DNA from 2 places in the Amycolatopsis solani genome. Region 2 is predicted to be linked to the other one. Evidence: riboswitches for the same ligand, from Rfam matches in the RefSeq annotation. Region 2 holds a riboswitch; the other holds the start of a gene.

Region 1 (10,586 bases), 1.1 Mb from region 2:
GACGGCCCCGAAATCCGGTCACGTCGAGCGATCGCGCGGGGACCGGCTGTGGACATCCGACGAACCTTTCTGCTTGCATGTCCGGCATCGCCGCCCGGGGGTCGGCGCTGCAGTCGTTGCCGAACCTGAGCAAGGAAGAAGTGGGACCACATGGCGAGCCGGGCCCGGGAACTCCTGGATCGATCACGCGTCCTGCTGGACCGCTCGCGGGTCGCCGCCGCGCAGTACCTCACCGCGCCGCCGAAGCACCCCGGGTACGAGCCCGCGCCGGGGCCGGCCATCGCGGAGCTGTCGCGGCCCGAGCTGGAGCCGGCGACGCCGGCCGCGGACGAAGGCGTGCTGGCCGAGATCTGCGCCAGCGTGGCCCTGCGTGACCTCAACCTCTTGGACCAGCTGCTCGCGCGGCTCGAGGAGCTCGAGGCGGGGGAGGAGGACCACCACCGCCTCGCCGAGCTCTACCAGCTCGACCACCTCGCCACTCGGCTGCGGCGCAACGCCGAGAACCTGCGGGTGCTGGCCGGGCAGGACACCGCCGACGACGCCGCCCGCGCGACTTCGGTGCTCGACCTCGTGCGCGCCGCGATGTCCTCGATCGACCACTACGCCCGGATCACCATCGGGCGCGTGGTGCACCTGGGGGTCGTCGGCTTCGCCGCCGAAGACCTGGGCCGGGTGCTCGCGGAGCTGCTCGACAACGCCGCCAACCAGTCTTCGCCCAGCTCGCCGGTGCACGTCAGCGCGCACCTGACCGAGCAGGGCAGCGTGCTCGTCCGGATCGAGGACGAGGGCATCGGCATCCCCGCCGACCGCGTCGACGGCCTCAACCGGCGGCTGGCCGCGGGCGGCGACCTCGACGACGCTTCGGCGCGGCACATGGGCCTCGCCGTGGTCGCCCGCCTCGCCGCTCGCCACGGCGTCGCCGTGCGCCTGGACCGGCGCAGCCCGCACGGCACGGTCGTGACCGTGCTGCTGCCCACCGGCGTCGTCACCGAGCTGGCCGAGAACGCGTGGTCGGGCACTCGGACCGTCACGGCCGAACCGGTCAAGGCCGGCGGCGAACCGGTGGTGACCGGCGGGCTGCCGCGCCGCCGCCCGGGCGCCTTCCCGCGCGAGGAGCCCGCGCCGGTGCCGCGCAAGCCCACCCCCCGGCCCCGGCCGGTCGAGCGGGCCACCGGCGGCACCACGGCCAACGGCCTGCCGCGCCGCGTGCCCGGCAGCATCCGCGGCGCCGCCCCCGAGCCGCCACCGCCGCCCCCGGCCGCGGAACCGGCGGCGAACGGGCACGAGAAGCTGCTCGCCGACCTCGGCGCGTTCGCCGACGGCGAGGCGGCCGCGCACGCCGAAAACCCCGCCCACCAGGACGAAACGCCCGGAGGAACCGCCCCGTGAGCGCCCCCCACCCGGCACCGGCGAACTTCGCCTGGCTGCTCGACGACTTCGTCCGGAAGGTGCACGGGGTCAGCCACGCGCTGATCATGAGCGTCGACGGCTTCCCGCTGACCGCGTCGGACTCGGTCGGCGAAGCGGAGGCCGAGCAGCTCGCCGCGATCGCCAGCGGCCTGCTCTCCCTGGCCGGCAACAGCGCGGCGCTGTTCGGGAAGGGCGCCTGCGAGCAGATCATCATCCGGCTCACCCACGGCTACTTCCTCTTCATGGGCATCGGTTCCGGTGCCGGGCTCGCGGTGCTGACCTCGGGCGAGGCGGACATGAAGGTGGTCGCCTACGAGATGACCCAGTTCATCACCAACGCCGGCCACGCGCTCACCCCCGAGGTGCGCGCCGAACTGCGCCAGGTGCTGACCGCGCGCCGGCCGCGGGTGTGATGGGCGTGCCCGACACGGATGGGAAGACCATGTCCGAGAAGGACACCGCCTTGCCCCGGCGCAGCCGCCGGATCCGGGCGTACGCGCTCACCGGCGGCCGCACCAGCACCCGCCACCAGCTGCTGGTGGAAACGCTGGTCTCGGTCCCGCAGTACGACCCGTCGCTGAGCGACACGCTGATGCCCGAATCGCGCTCGCTCTACGAACGCGCTCGCGTGCGGTCCTCGATCGCCGAGCTGTCGGTGGGGCTGGACCTGCCGCTGGGCGTGGTGCGGGTGCTGATCGGCGACCTCGCTTCCCAGGGCGCGGTGTTCGTCCACCCCACCGCGCACGCCTACCACCACGACACCAACGTCCTCGAGAGGATCCTTGATGGGCTCAAGCGGCTCCCCGCCTGAGGGCGATCTGCTGACGATCTCCGCGAAGATCGTCGTCGCCGGGGGCTTCGGTGTCGGCAAGACCACGTTCGTCGGCGCGGTGTCGGAAGTGCCGCCGATGAGCAACGAAGCCTGGATGACCGAGGCCGGCGAAGGCGTCGACGAGATCCCGCCCGGCGGCAAGTCGACCACGACCGTCGCGATGGACTTCGGCCGCATCACGCTGCGGCCGGACCTGCTGCTGTACCTGTTCGGCACGCCGGGGCAGGCGCGGTTCTGGTTCCTCTGGGACGACCTGAGCCGCGGCGCGCTCGGCGCGGTCGTGCTGGTCGACACCAGCCGGATCGACGAGTCGTTCGCGGCGATCAACTACTTCGAGAACGACTCGGAGCTGCCGTTCGTCGTCGCGGTCAACCAGTTCGAGGGCATGCCGGTGCACGACCTCGAGGAGGTGCGCGACGCGCTCGCGCTCGACCCGAGCGTCCCGCTGGTCACCTGCGACGCCCGTGACCGCGCGTCGGCGATCGCCACCTTGACCGAGCTGGTCAGCCACACGCTGTCGCTCGCCGTGCTGTCCGGGCCGCGTGAGCTGGCCGGCAGCGTTGCCCAGGCCTGAACGAGGAGAGAAGAGCTTCATGCGCAGAGTCCTGATCGTGGGCGCCGGCCAGTCCGGGCTGCAGCTGGCCCTCGGGCTGCTGGCGAAGGACTACGACGTCACGGTGATGTCCGCGCGGACGCCGGAGGAGATCCGGGCCGGGCGGGTGATGTCGACGCAGTGCATGTTCAACGACGCGCTGCAGCACGAACGGGACCTCGGGCTGAACCAGTGGGAGGACGAGACCGTCCGGGTCGAGGGCCTCGGCGTGTCGGTGGCCGCGCCGGACGGCGGCCGCGCGCTGGACTGGTTCGCCGAGCTGGACCACTACGCGCAGTCGGTCGACCAGCGCGTGAAGATGGCGGGCTGGCTGGAGCTGTTCGAGGACCGCGGCGGCAAGCTCGTCATCCACGGCGTGATGACGTCCGAACTGGACGCGCTGGCGCGGCTGTACGACCTGGTGATCATCTCGGCCGGCAAGGGCGAGCTGGTGCAGCTGTTCGACCGCGTGCCCGAGCGGTCGCCGTACACGAAGCCGATGCGCGCGCTCTCGCTGGCGTACGCCCACGGTGTCCGGCCGCGGCCGGAGCACCCGGACAAGCAGGCGGTGCGGTTCAACATCGTGCCCGGCGTCGGCGAGCTGTTCATGATCCCGGCGTACACGCTGAGCGGGAACTGCGACATCCTGTTCTTCGAGGGGATCCCCGGCGGGCCGCTGGACTGCTTCGGCGACCACCCGGCCCCGGCCGAGCACTTCACGCGCCTGCTGGACCTGATGCGGCAGTTCGTGCCGTGGGAGTACGAGCGCTGCCGCGACGCCGAGCTGACCGACGGCAAGGCGGCACTGGCCGGCGGGTACACCCCGGTCGTGCGCAACCCGGTCGGCACCCTGCCGGGTGGCGCGCGGGTGCTGGGCATGGCCGACGTCGTCGTGGCGAACGACCCGATCACCGGGCAGGGCTCGAACAACGCGAGCCACTGCGCGGCGACCTACCTGACCGCGATCCTCGAGCACGGCGACCGGCCGTTCGACGCCGCGTGGATGGATGCCACGTTCGAGCGCTACTGGGAGTACGCCCAGCACGTCACCGAATGGACCAACGCGCTGCTCCTCCCGCCGCCCCCGCACGTGCTCCAGATCCTCGGGGTGGCGGGCCAGAACCCGGCCGTGGCCCGGCGGTTCGCCAACGGGTTCACCGACCCGACCGACTTCCAGCACTGGTTCCTGGACCCCGCGAAGTGGGAGAAGTACCTGGCAGAGGTCTAGATCAGACTGTCGCCGGGGGACGTTTCGGGCTACGGTAATTACCGAGCGTGAAGTCGACCTCGGAGGTACGTGGCATGCGGGCGATGTGGAAGGGCTCGGTGTCGTTCGGGCTGGTCAGCATCCCGATCCAGCTGTACGCGGCCACCGAGAACAAGAACGTCTCGCTCCGCCAGGTGCACGAGGCCGACGGCGGCCGCATCCAGTACAAGCGGTTCTGCACGATCGACGGCGCCGAGGTCCCGTACCCGGAGATCGCCAAGGGCTACGAGCTGCCCGACGGTGAGATGGTCGTCATCACCGACGCCGAGATGGCCGACCTGCCGCTGCCCACGCAGCGCACGATCGACGTGCTGGAGTTCGTGCCGCTGGAGTCGATCGACCCGATCCAGTACGACCGGACGTACTACCTGGAGCCGCAGAAGAACGCGGTGAAGCCGTACATCGTGCTGCGGGACGCGCTGCACAAGTCGAGCCAGGTGGCCATCGCGAAGGTCGCCGTGCGGCAGCGGGAGAGCATGGCGGTGCTGCGGGTGCACGCCGACGTGCTGGTGATGACGACGATGCTGTGGCCGGACGAGGTCCGCGAACCCGACTTCCCGTTCCTGCGCGACGACCCGCCGCAGATCCGCCCGCAGGAGCTGTCCATGGCGGGCTCGCTGATCGACTCGCTGGCCGAGCCGGTGTTCGAGCCGGAGAAGTACCACGACCACTACCGCGAGGCCCTCGAGGAGATGATCGAGGCCAAGGTCGCGGGGGAGGAGACGACCAAGCCCGCGGCGGTCACCGCCAAGGCCGACGTCGTCGACCTGATGGCGGCGCTGCAGGCCAGCGTCGACGCGGCGAAGAAGTCGCGTGAGTCCGTTTCGGACACGTCCACTTCGGAGGCGTCCGATGAGGACGCGAAGCCGGCGCCGAAGAAGAAGTCGGCACCGAGGAAACGGGCCCCCAAGTCCGCCTGAGCACCCCGGACGGGTGGTCGCGGCCGACACGCCGCCGCGGTCGCGCGCCCGGCCGCCTCGCGGTGGTACCCAGGAAGTGTGCGGAAGTCGTTGCCGCGCCGAGCTTCCTGAGCCTCCCGCCAGGATCCGCGAAGGCCTTCCCGCCGGGTGCCGCGCACCTGCCGGGGAGGCCTTCGCGGCGTGGGGACGGTGCCCCTGCGGTCACACGATCGTGTATGCAGCTGTGTACACCGGCTTGGCGATGTGCTAACACTAACGGGGTCCTTCGGCTCTCCCTCCCCCTCGGAGCCGGAGGACCCTTAAATTTCCCGCTTTCCCCGCCCGAAGCGGTGCGGAACGGCCGAACGGCCCGGCGCGACAGCATCGCTGCTGACGTGCCGGGCCGTTCGCCGGTCGTGGATCAGTACCAGTGCGCACGCCCACCGATCCGGCGGCCGGTGCCGCCGAGGATGGCCAACGCCACGCCGGCCACCGCGAGAATGATGCCGATGGTGTAAAGCACCGGGATTCCCACGATGAACCCGATGATCAGAAGAATTACACCGAGAACGATCACTTTGACACACACTCCTTCGCATGGGACCCATCCGGCGTGCCGGCCGGCGGATGCGCTGTCACGGGGAGAATGGCCACTTTCGCGGTGCGGCAAACTGCGTCAAATGGAGCAATCTCGGGTCAGTACCGATAGTGATCGAGCTTGTACGGACCTTCGACGTCGACCCCGATGTACTCGGCCTGCTCCTTCGTGAGCTTGGTGAGCCGCACGCCGAGCGCGTCGAGGTGCAGGCGGGCGACCTTCTCGTCGAGGTGCTTCGGCAGCCGGTGGACGTCGATGGCGTACTCGCCGGGCTTGGCGAACAGCTCGATCTGCGCGATCGCCTGGTTGGTGAACGAGTTCGACATCACGAACGACGGGTGGCCGGTCGCGTTGCCGAGGTTCATCAGGCGGCCTTCGGAGAGCACGATGATCGAGTGGCCGTCCGCGAACGCCCACTCGTGCACCTGCGGCTTGATCTCCTTCTTGACGATGCCCGGCAGTTTCGCCAGCCCGGCCATGTCGATCTCGTTGTCGAAGTGCCCGACGTTGGCGACGATCGCGTTGTGCTTCATGCGGCTCATCTGGTCCGCGGAGATGATGCCGAAGTTGCCGGTGGTGGTGATGAAGATGTCCCCGGTCGCGACCACGTCGTCGAGCTCGACGACGTCGAGGCCGTCCATCGACGCCTGCAGCGCGCAGATCGGGTCGATCTCGGTGACCGCGACGCGGGCACCCTGGCCGCGCAGCGCCTCGACCGCACCCTTGCCGACGTCGCCGTAGCCGCAGACGACGACGCGCTTGCCGCCGATCATCACGTCGGTGGCCCGGTTCAGGCCGTCCACAAGGGAGTGCCGGATGCCGTACTTGTTGTCGAACTTGGACTTCGTCACGGAGTCGTTGACGTTCATCGCGGGGAAGAGCAGCTCGCCGTCCTTGGCGAGCTTGTAGAGCCGCTTGACGCCGTTGGTCGTCTCCTCGGTGACGCCGCGGATCTCCTTGGCCATCCGGGTGAAGCGCTCGCCGTCGGCGGCCAGGCTCGCGCGGAGGGTCTCGAGGACGATCCGGTACTCCTCCGGGTCCTCTTCGGACGGTTGCGGGACGGCGCCCGCGGCTTCGAACTCGACGCCCTTGTGCACGAGCAGGGTGGCGTCGCCGCCGTCGTCGAGGATCATGTTGGGGGTTTTCCCACCGGCGAAGGCGAAGAGCTGCTCGGTGCACCACCAGTACTCTTCGAGCGTCTCGCCCTTCCAGGCGAACACCGGGGTGCCCGCCGGGGCGTCGACCGTGCCCTCGGGGCCGACGACGACCGCCGCGGCGGCCTCGTCCTGGGTGGAGAAGATGTTGCAGGAGACCCAGCGCACCTCGGCGCCGAGCGCGACCAGGGTCTCGATCAGCACAGCGGTCTGCACGGTCATGTGCAGCGACCCGGCGATGCGCGCGCCCTTGAGCGGCTGCGCGGCGGCGTACTCGCGGCGGATCGCCATCAGGCCCGGCATCTCGTGCTCGGCCAGCCGCAGCTGGGTGCGGCCGGCGTCGGCCAGGGAAAGGTCGGCGACGGCGAAGTCGAGACCGTTGCGGCGTGCGAGTTTGTCACTCATTCCTCGAGCTCTTTCCTGAGGCTGGTTGCGGAAGCGCTCGGGAGGAACTGGCGGGACACCACGAAAAAAGGCACCTCCCTCGCGGGAGGCGCCCTTGGATGCGTGTCGCGGGCCGAGCGTGGCGGAAGAATTTCCGTCGCAGCGCCTCTCGGCCCGGATCCAGGATGGCAAAGCCGCCGGGAAGCTGTCAAGCGAGCGAACGGGCCATCAGGACGTCGTCGACGTCGGTCCCGCCGACGCGGAATTCCCCGCGCAGCACGCCTTCCACGGTGAACCCGCACCGCTCGTAGACCCGGCGGGCGGCGGCGTTGTGACCCAGCACGCGCAGCGTCAGCTTGCGGGCGCCGCGCCGGCGCGCTTCGGCCACGGCCGCGTCCACCAGCCGGCCCGCGATGCCGAGGCCCTGGCGGTCCGGGTCGACGGCGAGGCCGCCGAGGACCAGCACGTGCCGGTGGGCCGGGATGCCGAAGCCTTCGTCGAGCCGGACGTACCCGGCGACGACGTCGTCGTGCTCGGCGACGAGGACGTTCTCCGTGCGCAAGCCGCCGTCGAAGAACGGCGTGCCGGGCGGCGGCGGGGGAGCGGGGGACACGGCGGGGCCCCACGTGCGCTCGTCGATCTTCGCGAGCGCGGCTTCGTCCCCGGCGCGGGCCGGCCGGACGGCGATCGTCACGACAGCTCCTTCCACGCCTCTTCGACGATCCCGGCGAGTTCGCGGGGATCGCGGTTGCCCTCGGCGCTGAGGCACCGCACGGTGACGGTCAGATCCGGGCCGCTGCGCTGGCAGCTCAGCACGGAGGACCGGTCGGGGTCCGGTGGCGAGCCCGCCGGCTCGGGGTCGTGGTGGACCAGGCACTGCACGGCACCGGTGCGCACGAGCTCGGTGCCCGGCGCGGCCAGGTCCAGCGCCTCGGCGTCCTCGTACGGCGCCACCAGCTCCGGCGAGGCCGCGCGCACCGCGATCAGCTGGAACGAGCGCTCCAGCCCGGCGTCCTGGTACTGCTGCACGACCGCGCCCGCGCCGCCGTAGGCCGCCGACGTCCGGGCGGCCGTCTCCCGGTCGGCCTTGTCGACGCGGGCGACCTGGCCCTTGCTCTCTTCCACGCCGAACTTCGCGAGCGCGTCCTGGGCGCGGGCGAGCCCGCCCAGGGTGGCCGGCGCGGTCAGCGCGCCTCCGCTGGGCCCGCCGAGCAGGCTCAGCGCCAGCCACGGCACGCCGACCAGCACCGCGCCCACGATGACGCCGACGAGGCCCGCGAAGACGGGGTGGGTGCGCGGCGGCGCGGGCGCGGCGGGGAGCTCTGCGGTCACGCGAGCATCGTGGCGGAACCGGGCAAGGGGTGTGAAGGGAATTTTCCGGTCAGCGCGTCAGAGCAGGTGCGCGCGCCGCCAAACGCCCTCCGACCGGCCGCCGATCAGCCCCGCGTCGCGCAGGAACGGCACGATCTTCTCCGCCATCCAGCGGCGCGTCTCGTGGAAGTGCGGGTTGGCGAGCGCCGCGGCCCGGCCGGCGCGGGGGTCGATCCCGACGCTGCGGTAGACCCGCGGGTCGACCATGCTGTCGATGACGCCGAACGCGACCAGCGCGGTCCGCAGCCGGTGCCGCTGCAGCGCCGCTTTCGACAGCTTCGGCGTCTCCCGCAGCACCTCTTCCTTGGCGAACCGGACGTGCCGGGCCTCCTCGACGACGTGGATGCGGTTGACCGAGCGGATCAGCGGCTGGATGCCGTCGTCGTCCATCATCGAGCGCTGCAGCCGGTCGGTGGTCTCCTCGGCGACCAGCACGCTGGCGAACATCGACGGCCCGGCGGCGGTCGCGCCGAACACCTTGGCGGCGCGGTGCACGACCTTCGGGACGCCGTAGCGCGGGACGCCGAGCCGCTCGGCGGTGCGGGCGAACATCACCGAGTGCCGCGTCTCGTCACCGATCTCGGTCATCGCGTACTGCGCGTGCTCGGTGCGCGCGTCGAGGTCGAAGACGTACCGGGCGAGCAGCTGCATGAGGACGATCTCGAACCACAGGCCGACGCTCATGATGCTGGCGATCTCGTGCTTGGACAGCTCGATCCGCTGCTCCGGCGTGAGGTCCGCCCAGAGCGCGGTGCCGTAGAGGGAGACGCGCTCCAGGGGCATGTAGGCCTTGCCCTCGGCGAGCGGCGCGGCCCAGTCGATGTCGACGTACGGGTCGTAGGAGTTCTTCGCGGAGCTCTTGAGCAGGCGAGCCGCGGTGACGTCCCGGTCCTGGGCCTCGACGCCCATGGCGGCCTCCGGAAAAGTAGGGGGTACGCGCTGTACTAGTTACTTCGGCGAGCGTACACCGGCTCGCCGGACTTGAGTAGGCTTCCCGGGTGACCAAGGTCGACGGACGGGCGGCGCGCTGGGCGGGCCAGCAGGAGCGGCGGCGCGCCGAATTCGTCGACGCGGCGCTGGCGGCCATCGCCGAGCACGGCCCGGAGGTCTCGACCGAGCAGATCGCCGAGCGCGCCGGCGTGGCCCGCACCCGGCTGTACCGCCACTTCGCCGACGCGGCCGACCTCCAGCGCGCGATCGCCGAACGCGCGGCCGAACTGGTGACGGCCGAGCTCGCGCCGCTGTGGCACCCCTCGGGTTCGCCGCACGAGATGATCACGGCGGTGATTTCGACGCACCTGCGCTGGCTGACCGAGCACGAGTCCCTGCACCGCTACCTGACCCGCGCGGTCCCGGCCACGCCGGACGTCCGCGGCACGATCGCCCGCCACCTCAGCGGCCTGTTCTCGGGCTACCTGACGGCGTTCGGCCTCGACCCGGCCCCGGCGGACACGATCGCGTTCGGCCTGGTCGGCTACGTCGAGTCGGCGACCACCCGCTGGCTCGACCACCCGGGCGCGCTGAGCCTGCCCCAGCTGACGGACCAGCTGACGGGCACGATCTGGGCGATGCTGGACCACACGCTGAAGGCGGGCGGGGTGGACCTCGACCCGGACCGGCCGCTGCCGCTGCCCGGCGAGCTCTAGAGGTCGTGAGTGGTAAGTCGGGTTCTAACCCGACTTACCACTCACGAGGTTTCCTCGCGGGTGAACTCGGCGCGCACGCCCAGCAGCCGCACCGCGCGGGTCAGCTCGAACATCCCCAGCACCTCGCGCGCCGCCCGGTCGATCTCCGCGGCGTCCGACGTCGGCTCCGGCAGGGTGATGCTGTGCGTGTGGGTCAGGAACGGCACGAACCGGACCTTGACCGCCACCCGCGCCGCCGGGCGGGCTTCGTCCAGGACGTCCTGGGCGACCCGCTTCGCCAGCGCCGACACCTCCGCCGCCATCTCCGCCGGGTCGGTGAGGTCGCGCTGGAACGTCGTCTCGCGGCTGCGGGAGCGGGCCACGTACGGGGTCGCGCTGACGTCGGCGTCGCTGATGCCGCCGCCGAGCAGCCGCAGCCACGGTCCCGTCTTCG
Region 2 (10,586 bases):
GCATCCTCTTCGGCTACGACCTCGGCGTGATCTCCGGGGTGCTCCCGTTCATCGGGAAACTGTGGGCGCTGACCAGCTGGGACAAGGGCGTGATCACCGCCAGCCTGTCGGTCGGTGCCATCGTCGGCGCGCTGTTCTCCAGCCGCACCAACGAAGCGCTCGGCCGGCGCCGCACGATCATGGTCGCCGCGGCGATCGTCATCGTGGGCACCCTGGCGGCGACCTTCTCGCCGACGTTCACGCTGCTCGTGCTTTCCCGCCTGATCATCGGGCTGGGCATCGGGCTTTCGTCGTCGACGGTTCCGACGTACTTGTCCGAATTGGCGCCGGCGCGGCTGCGCGGCGCGATGGGTGCGCTGAACCAGATCTTCATCGTCAGCGGCATCCTGATCGCGTTCCTGGTCAGCTACTGGCTCGGCCCGGTTTCGGCGTGGCGCTGGATGTTCGCCGGCGCGATCGTGCCCGCGGCGATCCTGCTCGTCGGGCTGGCGTTCCTGCCCGAGACGCCCCGCTGGCTGGTCAAGAACGGCCGCGAGGAGGAGGCCCGGCGCGTTCTGGCCAGCGCGCACGGCAACTCGGTGAACCTCGACGAGGAGATCTCGACGATCCGCGACGTCATCCGGATGGACACCGAAGAGAAGCCGCGGTTCCGCGACCTGTTCGCCGGCTGGGTGCGGCCGATGCTGTTCGTCGCCGTGCTGCTCGCGGTCGGCCAGCAGTTCAGCGGCGTCAACGCGATCAACGCCTACTTCCCGACGATGCTCATCGGGCTCGGCTTCGCCACGCAGGCCGCGCTGCTGTCGGGCGTGCTGCTGGGCGTGACGAAGTTCCTGTTCACCGCGTGGGTCGTGTTCGTGGTGGACCGCTGGGGCCGCAAGCCGCTGCTGCTCATCGGCAACGTGATCATGGTGCTGACGCTCACCGCGGCGGGACTGGTCGTGCTCAACGTCCACGACACCGGCCTGCGCGGCATCCTGATGCTGGTGATGATGGTGCTCTACCTGGTCGGCTACGAACTCGGCTGGGGCGCGGTCGTGTGGGTGATGATGTCCGAGGTCTTCCCGCTCAAGGTCCGCGCGGCCGGCATGGGCGTGAGCAGCGTGGTCCTCTGGGCGGCGACGGGCATCGTGAGCGCGGTGTTCCCGATCATCTCCGACCCGAAGTCCCTCGGCATCGGCGGCTCGATGTTCCTGTTCGCGGGGATCAACGTGGTGCTGTTCGTGCTCACGAAGTGGCTGGTGCCGGAGACGAAGGGCCGCTCGCTGGAGCAGATCGAGCTCGACCTCCGTGCGCGCCAAGGGGTGGCGGTCAAGAGCTGAAACGCCGTGAATGACTCATTCCTGTCGTCCGGCGACAGGAATGAGTCATTCACTACACCCGGGCGGGGCGCGCTCAGCCGACCGGCGCGGCCAGGCCCGGTGGTGTCTTGAATGAGTCATTCAGGTCTCGCGAGGTCCTGAATGACTCATTCAAGACCCTTCGCCGACCGCCTCGGCTTGCGCGAAGTCGTGTCCGGGCGCGCGCGGCGGGGCCGATGTGGCTGCTGGGTCTGGTGTTCTGACCCCGGACGCACCCAATGTGGCGTTCGGTGCGTCCAACGCACCCAACGCCACATTGGGGCGCATGCATCGGCCGCGTCCGACCGTGTGTCAGTGTGCCGCGGCGGTGGCGAGGCTCAGCTTGACGGCGAGGCGGCCGACCCACGCTTCCACTTCCTCCGGGGCGCGGTCCGGCAGCCCGAAGATCGTCTCGGTCACCCCGAGTGCGTCCAGGTGGGCCAGCCGCTCCGAATCGGGCCGCTCGCCGAGCGCGCAGATCCGCGGCCGCCCGTCGCGGCCTTCCTCGGCCCAGATCCGGTGGAGCAGTGCCACGTGCCCGTCCAGGTCGCTGTCCGCCGGGGTCGTGATCCAGCCGTCGGCGTGGCGGGCGATCCAGCGGAACGTCTTCTCCGTCGGGCCCGCGCCGAGCAGCACCGGGATGTGCGCCTGGACCGGCTTCGGCCACGCCCAGCTCGGCCCGAACGACACGAACTCGCCGTCGTAGGCCGCTTCCTCTTTCGTCCACAGTGCACTCATGGCCTCGAGGTACTCCCGCAGCGCGGTGCGGCGGCGGTTGCCGGGCACGCCGTGGTCGTTCAGCTCGTCGACGTTCCAGCCGAAGCCCGTGCCGAGCGTGACGCGCCCGCCCGACAGGTGGTCGAGGCTCGCGATCGTCTTGGCCAGCGTGATCGGGTCGCTCTCCACCGGCAGGGCGACCGCCGTGGACAGCCTGATCCGCGACGTCACCGCGGCCGCGGTCGCCAGCGCGACCCACGGGTCGAGGGTGCGGCTGTAGCGGTCGTCGGGCAGGGACGCGTCGCCGGTGCGCGGGTGCGGCGACTCCCGCTTCACCGGGATGTGCGTGTGCTCGGGTACGTAGAAGGTGGCGAACCCGGCGGCCTCCGCGACGCGCGCGGCGGCCGCCGGGGTGATGCCCCGGTCGCTGGTGAACAGCACGATTCCGTAGTCCACTCGGCGAGCGTATTAGAACGTGTTTCAGTTTTCAAGGTCGGCCGGGTGCTGCGGAGGGTTGCTGGTCGAGTACCCTTGGTGACCCTGTCGAGCGGCGGTCGAGCCCCGCTGGACGGGGTGCGGGTAGGCAGGCGGGGAGCAGAGCGACGGGCCGGGCCGCGGGCACGGTGGAGGGGCCCGCGACCGAACGGGGAGGCGACGTGTCAATCCTTTGTGGACGGATGGTGTCCCAGCCAGTGGACGCCGGGGTGGGGCGGGATGGCGTGCGCGGCCCGGGATCCGATACCGTGGACCACGAGCCGAGAGGCGCTGCAACGGACCACCGGGTCCGCCACGCTCGGCCGGGATTGACCAACCAAGGGCGCCTCCCGACCAAGGGAGGCTGCCGGTGAGTACCCCGCGAGAGTCCGCCGCGTTCGATTCGACAGCGCGGTTGCGCGAGCTGTTCGACCAGCGGGTGGCGGTGCTGGACGGCGCCTGGGGCACCATGTTGCAGGGTGCCGGGCTGACCCCCGCCGACTACCGCGGCGACCGCTTCGGCGACCACACCCACGACGTCACCGGCGACCCCGACCTGCTCAACCTCACCCGCCCGGACGTCATCCTCGACGTCCACCGCCAGTACCTGGCCGCGGGCGCGGACATCACCACGACCAACACCTTCACCGCCACCAGCATCGGCCAGGCCGACTACGGGCTGCAGTCGCACGTCCACGAAATGAACGTCCGCGGCGCGCAGCTGGCCCGCCAGGCCGCCGACGAGGCCGGCGGCAAGTTCGTCGCCGGCTCGATCGGCCCGCTCAACGTCACGCTCAGCCTGTCGCCGAGGGTCGACGACCCGGCGTACCGCGCGGTCACGTTCGAGCAGGTCAAGGCCTCCTACGCGGAGCAGATCGCCGGGCTCGCCGAGGGCGGCGTCGACCTGCTGCTGATCGAGACGATCTTCGACACCCTCAACTGCAAGGCCGCGATCGCCGCCGCCCGCGAGGTGGCGCCGGAGCTGCCGCTGTGGATCTCGGTGACCATCGTCGACCTCAGCGGGCGGACGCTCTCGGGCCAGACGGTCGAGGCGTTCTGGAGCTCGATCGAGCACGCGAAACCGCTGGTCGTGGGCGTGAACTGCTCGCTGGGCGCGGAGGAGATGCGCCCGCACGTCGAGGAACTCGCCCGGATCGCCGACGCCTACGTCGCCTGCCACCCCAACGCCGGGCTGCCCAACGCGTTCGGCGGCTACGACGAGACGCCCGAGCAGACCGCCGGGCTGATCGGCGGCTTCGCCCGCGACGGCCTGGTCAACCTGGTCGGCGGCTGCTGCGGCACCACCCCGGCGCACATCGCGAAGATCGCCGAAGCCGCGAAGGGCGTCGCGCCGCGCGAGGTGCCCGCGCCGCGGACGCACACCCGGTTCAGCGGGCTCGAGCCGTTCGGCATCGGCGCCGACACCGGGTTCGTGATGATCGGCGAGCGCACCAACGTCACCGGCTCCAAGCGGTTCCGCCGGCTCATCGAGTCCGACGACCACCAGGCCGCCGTCGACGTCGCGCTGGAGCAGGTCCGCGGCGGGGCGAACCTGCTCGACGTCAACATGGACGCCGACCTGCTCGACTCCGAGCAGGCGATGACGACGTTCCTCAACCTCATCGCCACCGAGCCCGAGGTCGCCCGCATCCCGGTGATGGTCGACAGCTCCAAGTGGACCGTCCTGGAAGCCGGCCTGCGCTGCCTGCAGGGCAAGGGCGTGGTCAACTCGATCAGCCTCAAGGAGGGCGAGGAGCCCTTCCTGGCCCAGGCCCGCACCATCCGGAACTACGGCGCCGGCGTCGTCGTGATGGCCTTCGACGAGCAGGGCCAGGCCGACACCGCCGACCGCAAGGTCGAGATCTGCGGCCGCGCGTACGACATCCTCACGCAGAAGGCCGGGTTCGCGGGCGAGGACATCATCTTCGACCCGAACGTCCTCGCCGTCGCGACCGGCATCGCCGAGCACAACGGCTACGCGAAGGCGTTCATCGACGCGCTGCCCCGGATCAAAGAACGCTGCCCCGGCGTACACATCAGCGGCGGCATCTCGAACCTGTCGTTTTCCTTCCGCGGCAACGACGTCGTCCGCGAGGCGATGCACTCGGCGTTCCTGTTCCACGCGGTGCAGGTCGGCCTGGACATGGGCATCGTCAACGCCGGCCAGCTCGCGGTCTACGAGGACATCCCGAAGGACCTGCTCGAGCTGGTCGAGGACGTGCTCTTCGACCGCCGCGAGGACGCGACCGACCGGCTGGTGAGCTTCGCCGAGAACGTCAAGGGCAGCGGCACCAAGCGCGTCGTCGACCTGTCCTGGCGCGAAGGCTCGGTCGGCGAGCGGCTGTCCCACGCGCTGGTGCACGGCATCGTCGACTTCATCGAGGACGACACCGAGGAAGCGCGGCAGCAGATGGCCCGGCCCCTCGACGTCATCGAGGGCCCGCTGATGGACGGCATGAAGATCGTCGGCGACCTGTTCGGCTCCGGCAAGATGTTCCTGCCGCAGGTGGTCAAGAGCGCCCGCGTGATGAAGCGGTCCGTCGCCTACCTCGAGCCGTTCATGGAGGCGGAGAAGGAGAAGGCGCGCCAAGAGGGCCGGCTCGCGTCGACCGGCGGGCAGGGCAAGATCGTGCTCGCCACGGTGAAGGGCGACGTCCACGACATCGGCAAGAACATCGTCGGCGTCGTGCTGGGCTGCAACAACTACGAGGTGATCGACCTCGGCGTGATGGTGCCCGCCGGCAAGATCCTCGACACCGCGGTCACCGAAGGCGCGGACGCCGTCGGGCTGTCCGGGCTGATCACGCCGTCGCTGGACGAGATGGTCGCCGTCGCCACCGAGATGCAGCGGCGCGGGCTCAAGCTGCCGCTGCTGATCGGCGGCGCCACGACGTCGCGGCAGCACACCGCGGTCAAGATCGCCCCGGTCTACGACAACGCGACGGTGCACGTGCTCGACGCCTCCCGCGTGGTCGGCGTGGTGTCGGACCTGCTCGATCCGGACCGCTCGATCGCGCTGGCGGAGAAGAACCGGGCCGACCAGGAGGTGCTGCGCGAGCAGCACGCGAGCAAGCAGCGCCGTCCGATGCTCACCCTCGAGCAGGCGCGCGCGAACCCGGAGCGGGTGTCCTTCGACGGCCTGCCGACGCCGGCGTTCACCGGCCTGCGCGTCGTCGAGCCGAGCATCACCGAGCTGCGCGAGATGGTCGACTGGCAGTTCCTGTTCCTGGCCTGGGAGCTCAAGGGCAAGTACCCGGCCATCCTGGAGCAGCCGGTCGCGCGCGAGCTGTTCGACGACGCGAACACGCTGCTCGACGAGATCATCGCGAACGGCAGCTTCACGGCGAAGGGCGCGTACGCGTTCTGGCCGGCCCACCGCGAGGGTGATGACATCCTGCTGGACGGCGAATACTCCCACGTCGGGTTCCCGATGCTGCGGCAGCAGACCTCGAAGCCGGTGGACCGCGCGAACCGCTGCCTGGCCGACTACATCGCCCCGGTGGGCGACCACCTCGGCGGGTTCGCGGTGACGATCCACGGCGCCGACGCGCTGGCCGCGAAGTACGAGGCCGAGCAGGACGACTACCGCGCGATCATGGTCAAGGCGCTGGCCGACCGCCTCGCCGAGGCCTTCGCCGAGTACATCCACCTCAAGGCCCGCCGCGACTGGTTCGAGCCCGACGCCGAGCCGCTGCTGGAAGACCTGCACGCGGAGCGGTTCCGCGGCATCCGGCCGGCGCTGGGCTACCCGGCCAGCCCGGACCACAGCCAGAAGCGGGAGCTGTTCGAGCTGCTGGAGGCGGACGAGCTGGGCATGGCGCTGACCGAGTCGTTCGCCATGACGCCGGCGGCGAGCGTGTCCGGGCTGATCTTCGCCCACCCGGACTCCCGCTACTTCACCGTCGGACGGCTCGGCCGCGACCAGATCGAGGACTACGCGCGGCGCAAGGGCGTCGAGGTGGCCGAGGTCGAGCAGTGGCTGCGGCCGAACCTGGCCTACGAGCCCGGGGCGTAGTCCGTCAGCTCGATGTCCGTGGCGAACTTGTCGGTCGCCTTGAGCATCAGGCCGAGCAGGAAGCGGGACTTGAACGTCCAGTCCCGCAGCTTGATCCGCAGCGGGGACGGCGGCGCGAGGAACGGGCCCGCGCTGCCTCGCTGGGAAATCTTGGCGTAGCCGCGGAACTGCTCTTCGTAGCGGGCGAAGGCCACTCGGTGGTCGCCGTCCGCCGCGAGGAGCTCCCCGGCGAGGACGTACGCGCCGACGACCGCCAGCCCGGTCCCGAACCCGCCGAGGGTGTTGCCGTAGGCGGCGTCGCCCAGCAGCACCACGTGGCCGCGGGAGTAGTGGTCGACCGTGACGCGGGCGAGCTGGTCGAGGTAGAACTCCCGGGCTTGGGGGACTTTGGCCATCAGCTCGGGCACCCGCCAGCCGGCTCCGCGGTAGGCGTCGACCAGCAGTTTCCGCTGCTGCTGGGGGTCGTCGCGGTCGTAGTCCGGCTCCGGCGAGGCGAACACGAAGAACGCCGAAGCCTTGGGTCCGCCGACGGCGGCCATCCGGCCCGGCTCGTTGTACATCACCGCGTCGCCGCCGGCGACGTCTTCGCCGAGTTCGGCCAGTGCGTAGTGGTAGCCGAGGTACTGGACGTAGTCGCGTTCCGGGCCGAACGCCAGCCGCCGGACGTTCGAGTGGATCCCGTCGGCGCCGACGACGAGGTCGAACCGGCGCGGCCCGGTGTGGGCGAAGGTGACGTCGACGCCGTCCGCGGTCTCGGTCAGCGCGGTGACGGTGTCGCCGAACAGGTACTCGCAGTCCGTGTGCGCGTAAAGGATTTCCGCCAGGTCGCCGCGGCGGATCTCGATCTCGCCGCCGGTGAACTCGCCGGGGATGACGGCGCGCGGCCGGCCGTCGGCGTCGACGATCGTCTGGTCCTGGCCGCCGGTCTGGCGCGCGAGGACGTCGTCGAGGATGCCCGTGCGCTCGAGCACGGTCCGGTGGGTGGCGCCCTTGAAGTCGACGGCCTGCCCGCCCGGCCGCACCGCCGGCGCGCGTTCGACGACGGTGACGGTGCAGCCGTAGCGGGTCAGCCAGTGGGCGAGCGCGGGGCCGGCGATGCCGGCGCCGGAGATCAGGACGGTGAGGTGCTTCATGCCGCAGAGCTTCGCCAGGGACGCTTACCGGTCCCTGACGAAGCGCTGACGGTGCCCGGTCGTGAGTGTTCAGTCGGGTTAGAACCCGACTGAACACTCACGACCTACTCGGCGGCGCCGGTCAGCAGCGACTGGTACCAGGCGTCGTACGGGTGGTTCGTCGCCGGGTAGTTCGCCAACGGCGTGGTCGCCTGGCTCGCCGAGTCGAAGTCCCAGCCGCGGACCAGCTTGCCCGACTGCCGGGCCGAGGTGATGAACGCCGACTCCGTCGCGGGGGCGCCGTAGAACAGCGCGCCCTGCTGGAGTTCGGCGCTGTCGCCCTTCTGGAACTCGTCGAACGCGACCTGCCGGTAGCGGATCCGGTCGCCGCCGACGCTCGCGGTGTCCGCGCGCAGGGTGTTCGACGGCGTCGGGCCGTCGGCACCCGTCCACACCTTCACCCGCTGGGTGCCGCTGGTCGCGGTGTCCTTCGCGAAGCGCGCGTCCGACGTCTTGGCGTTGCCGGTCCAGGAGACCGTCGTGGCCGACAGCGTGCCGTTCCACGTCCAGTTCTGGCTGCCGCTCTGGCTCTGGTGGATCTCCCGCAGGTGCGTGCCGTCGGTGAACGCGACGGTCGGCTGCACGCCGTTGTCGTACTGGTGCGACGCCTGCCAGGTGATCTCGCCGTCCGCGCCGAGCTTGCCGACGTGGTACCAGAGCGTGCTCGCGCTCTGCGACTGGTGCACCTCGACGAGGTCGCCGTTGTCGTTGAGCGCGACGGCCGGCGTCTGCCCGCTGTCGTACTTGCCGTGCCGCAGCCAGGTGACCCGCCCGTCGGCACCGTAGGTCCCGGTCCAGTACCAGAGTGCGCCGCCGCCGGAGTCGTGCACCTCGACGAGCTGGCCGCGGCCGTTCAAGGCGACCGCGGGGTGGTAGCCGACGTCGCGCTTGTATTCCGCGCGGCTCCCGGCGTGCCCGGACAGCAGCGGCAGCACGCGCCCGCGCAGCGCGTCCACCGACGGCTGCCCGGCGGGGTAGTCCGGCGCGCGCAGCAGCCGGCCGCCGAACACCGACTCCAGCTCCTGGTTGACGGCGGTGAGGTTGCCGGCCGCGAACGAGGGGGTGTCGGTGAGGTCGTCCTTGAGGTCGAGCATGACGACGATCGGGGCGGCGGCCGGGTGCTGCGCCGACCACGTGTTCACCGCGGCCAGCCAGTCGCGGAGGTTGTTCGAGGCCGGGTTGCCGCCGCTGTGGTCGACGAGGTTGCCGGGGGAGTCGTGGCCGACGCCGTAGTCGTGGGTGGTCGCGTAGCCGTTGTCGTGGACGTCGAGCTCGATGAACCGGACGCCGTGGTCGAGCTGGTAGGCGATCGAGTTCTTGGCGCCGTCGACGTTGCCCGAATAGCTGTTGTGCGTCGCCCGGAACACCGACTCGGTGAACGGCGGGCTCGCGGCGGCGGCCGTCCCGGTCAGCAACGCGGAAGCGCTGAGCGCGGCGACGGCCAATGCGGGCAGGCGGATCATCCTCGGGTCCTCACTTCGGGGAACGGGGCGAGGCCCATCCTCGCGGTCCCGCGAGGAGTTGTCTTGAATTCCGCGAAAACGGTTGATCACGGTGCCGCGAGAATGGCCGGAAAATGCTCACGGAATGCCAGATCAAGTGTCCGTTATGTCGTTTTTGTCGCACCGCTTGAAGAATTATGCCAAATCGCTGCGCGGATTCGGTACTTCGAAGACCCCTCCGTTGTCATTATCCGGAGAAGAGCTGTGCGCAGGCAGGGGAGGCAGTGGGTGTGGCGAACGACTGGCCGCTGGTGGGCCGCGAACAGGAGCTGGCGTTCGCGCGCCGGGCACTGGCCGACGCCGAGGTGTGCGGCCTGCTGCTGACCGGGCGCGCCGGGGCCGGCAAGACCCGCCTGGCCAAGGTGCTGCTGACCGAGCTGGCCGCCGGCGGGGCGCGCACGCACTGGGTGCGCGCGATGTCGTCGGCGTCCACGATCCCGTTCGGTGCCTTCGCCCACCTCCTGCCGGGCAGCGCGGACGGCACGGCCGACCGCGCGCACCGGCTCAACCAGGTCGCCGGGCACCTCACGCGGGGCGCGGAAGGACGGCGGCTGGTGCTCTGCGTCGACGACGCGCACCTGCTCGACGACCTGTCCGCGACCCTGGTGCACCAGCTGGCCGCGACAGCGTCGGCGTTCGTCATCGTGATCGCGCCGCACGGCGTGAGCGTGCCCGACCCGGTGTTCGCGATGTGGAAGGACCGCGTCGCCGAGCGGCTCGACGTCGGCGAGCTGAGCCGCGCGCAGACCATCGAGCTCATCACCGCGGCGCTGGGCGGACGGCTCGAGGACGGCGCGGAGCACCGGCTGTGGCACCTGACCCTCGGGAACCCGCTGTTCCTGCGCGAACTCGTCCAGGGCGGCCTCGACAGCGGCTCGCTGTCGGCCGCGGACGGCCTGTGGCGGTGGAGCGGCGCCCTCACCGCGACCCCGCGGCTGGTCGAGCTGATCGAAACCCGCACCGACCGCGTCGACGCCGACGAGCGGCGGCTGCTGGAACTGCTGGCCTTCGGGGAGCCGCTGGGCAGCGAGCCGCTGGTCCGGCTGGGCGCGGCGAGCGTGCTCGCGTCCACCGAGCAGGCCGGGCTCGTCGTGTCCGAGCGCACCGGGCGGCGGCTGAACGTCCGCCTGGCGCACCCGCTCTACGCCGAGGTGATCCGGCGCCGGACGTCGCCGCTGCGGCAGCGCGACACCTACCGGATCCTCGCCCGGACGCTGGACATGACCGGCGCGCGGCGGGCCGAGGACAAGCCGCGGCTGGTCCGCTGGCGGCTCGCCGCCGGCCTGCCGACCGACCCGCAGCTGGTCCGTGCCGCGGCCGAGACGTTGCTGCGCAAAGACTTCCCGCAGGCCGAGCAGCTGGCCGCGGA

What was found. Region 2 has a riboswitch for S-adenosylhomocysteine ahead of metH (methionine synthase). Riboswitches for the same ligand answer to the same signal wherever they lie in the genome.
Region 1: it holds a riboswitch for S-adenosylhomocysteine, as region 2 does, so the genes downstream of both, ahcY (adenosylhomocysteinase) here and metH (methionine synthase) in region 2, are expected to answer to the same signal.

What each region holds. Positions count from the first base shown of each region.
Region 1 covers NZ_JAWQJT010000002.1:1,645,252-1,655,837, reverse strand. Annotated here, with positions in the region: gene SD460_RS28030 (sensor histidine kinase) at 151-1,389, shown strand; gene SD460_RS28025 (roadblock/LC7 domain-containing protein) at 1,386-1,823, shown strand; gene SD460_RS28020 (DUF742 domain-containing protein) at 1,853-2,221, shown strand; gene SD460_RS28015 (GTP-binding protein) at 2,196-2,816, shown strand; gene SD460_RS28010 (styrene monooxygenase/indole monooxygenase family protein) at 2,836-4,062, shown strand; gene ku (non-homologous end joining protein Ku) at 4,137-5,021, shown strand; gene SD460_RS28000 (hypothetical protein) at 5,422-5,577, opposite strand; gene ahcY (adenosylhomocysteinase) at 5,697-7,157, opposite strand; S-adenosyl-L-homocysteine riboswitch at 7,237-7,313, opposite strand; gene SD460_RS27990 (GNAT family N-acetyltransferase) at 7,345-7,830, opposite strand; gene SD460_RS27985 (hypothetical protein) at 7,827-8,468, opposite strand; gene SD460_RS27980 (AurF N-oxygenase family protein) at 8,526-9,416, opposite strand; gene SD460_RS27975 (TetR/AcrR family transcriptional regulator) at 9,506-10,153, shown strand; gene SD460_RS27970 (DNA polymerase IV) at 10,195-10,586, opposite strand, start outside.
Region 2 covers NZ_JAWQJT010000002.1:574,714-585,299, forward strand. Annotated here, with positions in the region: gene SD460_RS23345 (sugar porter family MFS transporter) at 1-1,319, shown strand, start outside; gene SD460_RS23350 (TIGR03619 family F420-dependent LLM class oxidoreductase) at 1,650-2,510, opposite strand; S-adenosyl-L-homocysteine riboswitch at 2,806-2,884, shown strand; gene metH (methionine synthase) at 2,899-6,543, shown strand; gene SD460_RS23360 (FAD-dependent monooxygenase) at 6,525-7,676, opposite strand; gene SD460_RS23365 (PI-PLC domain-containing protein) at 7,781-9,178, opposite strand; gene SD460_RS23370 (AAA family ATPase) at 9,448-10,586, shown strand, end outside.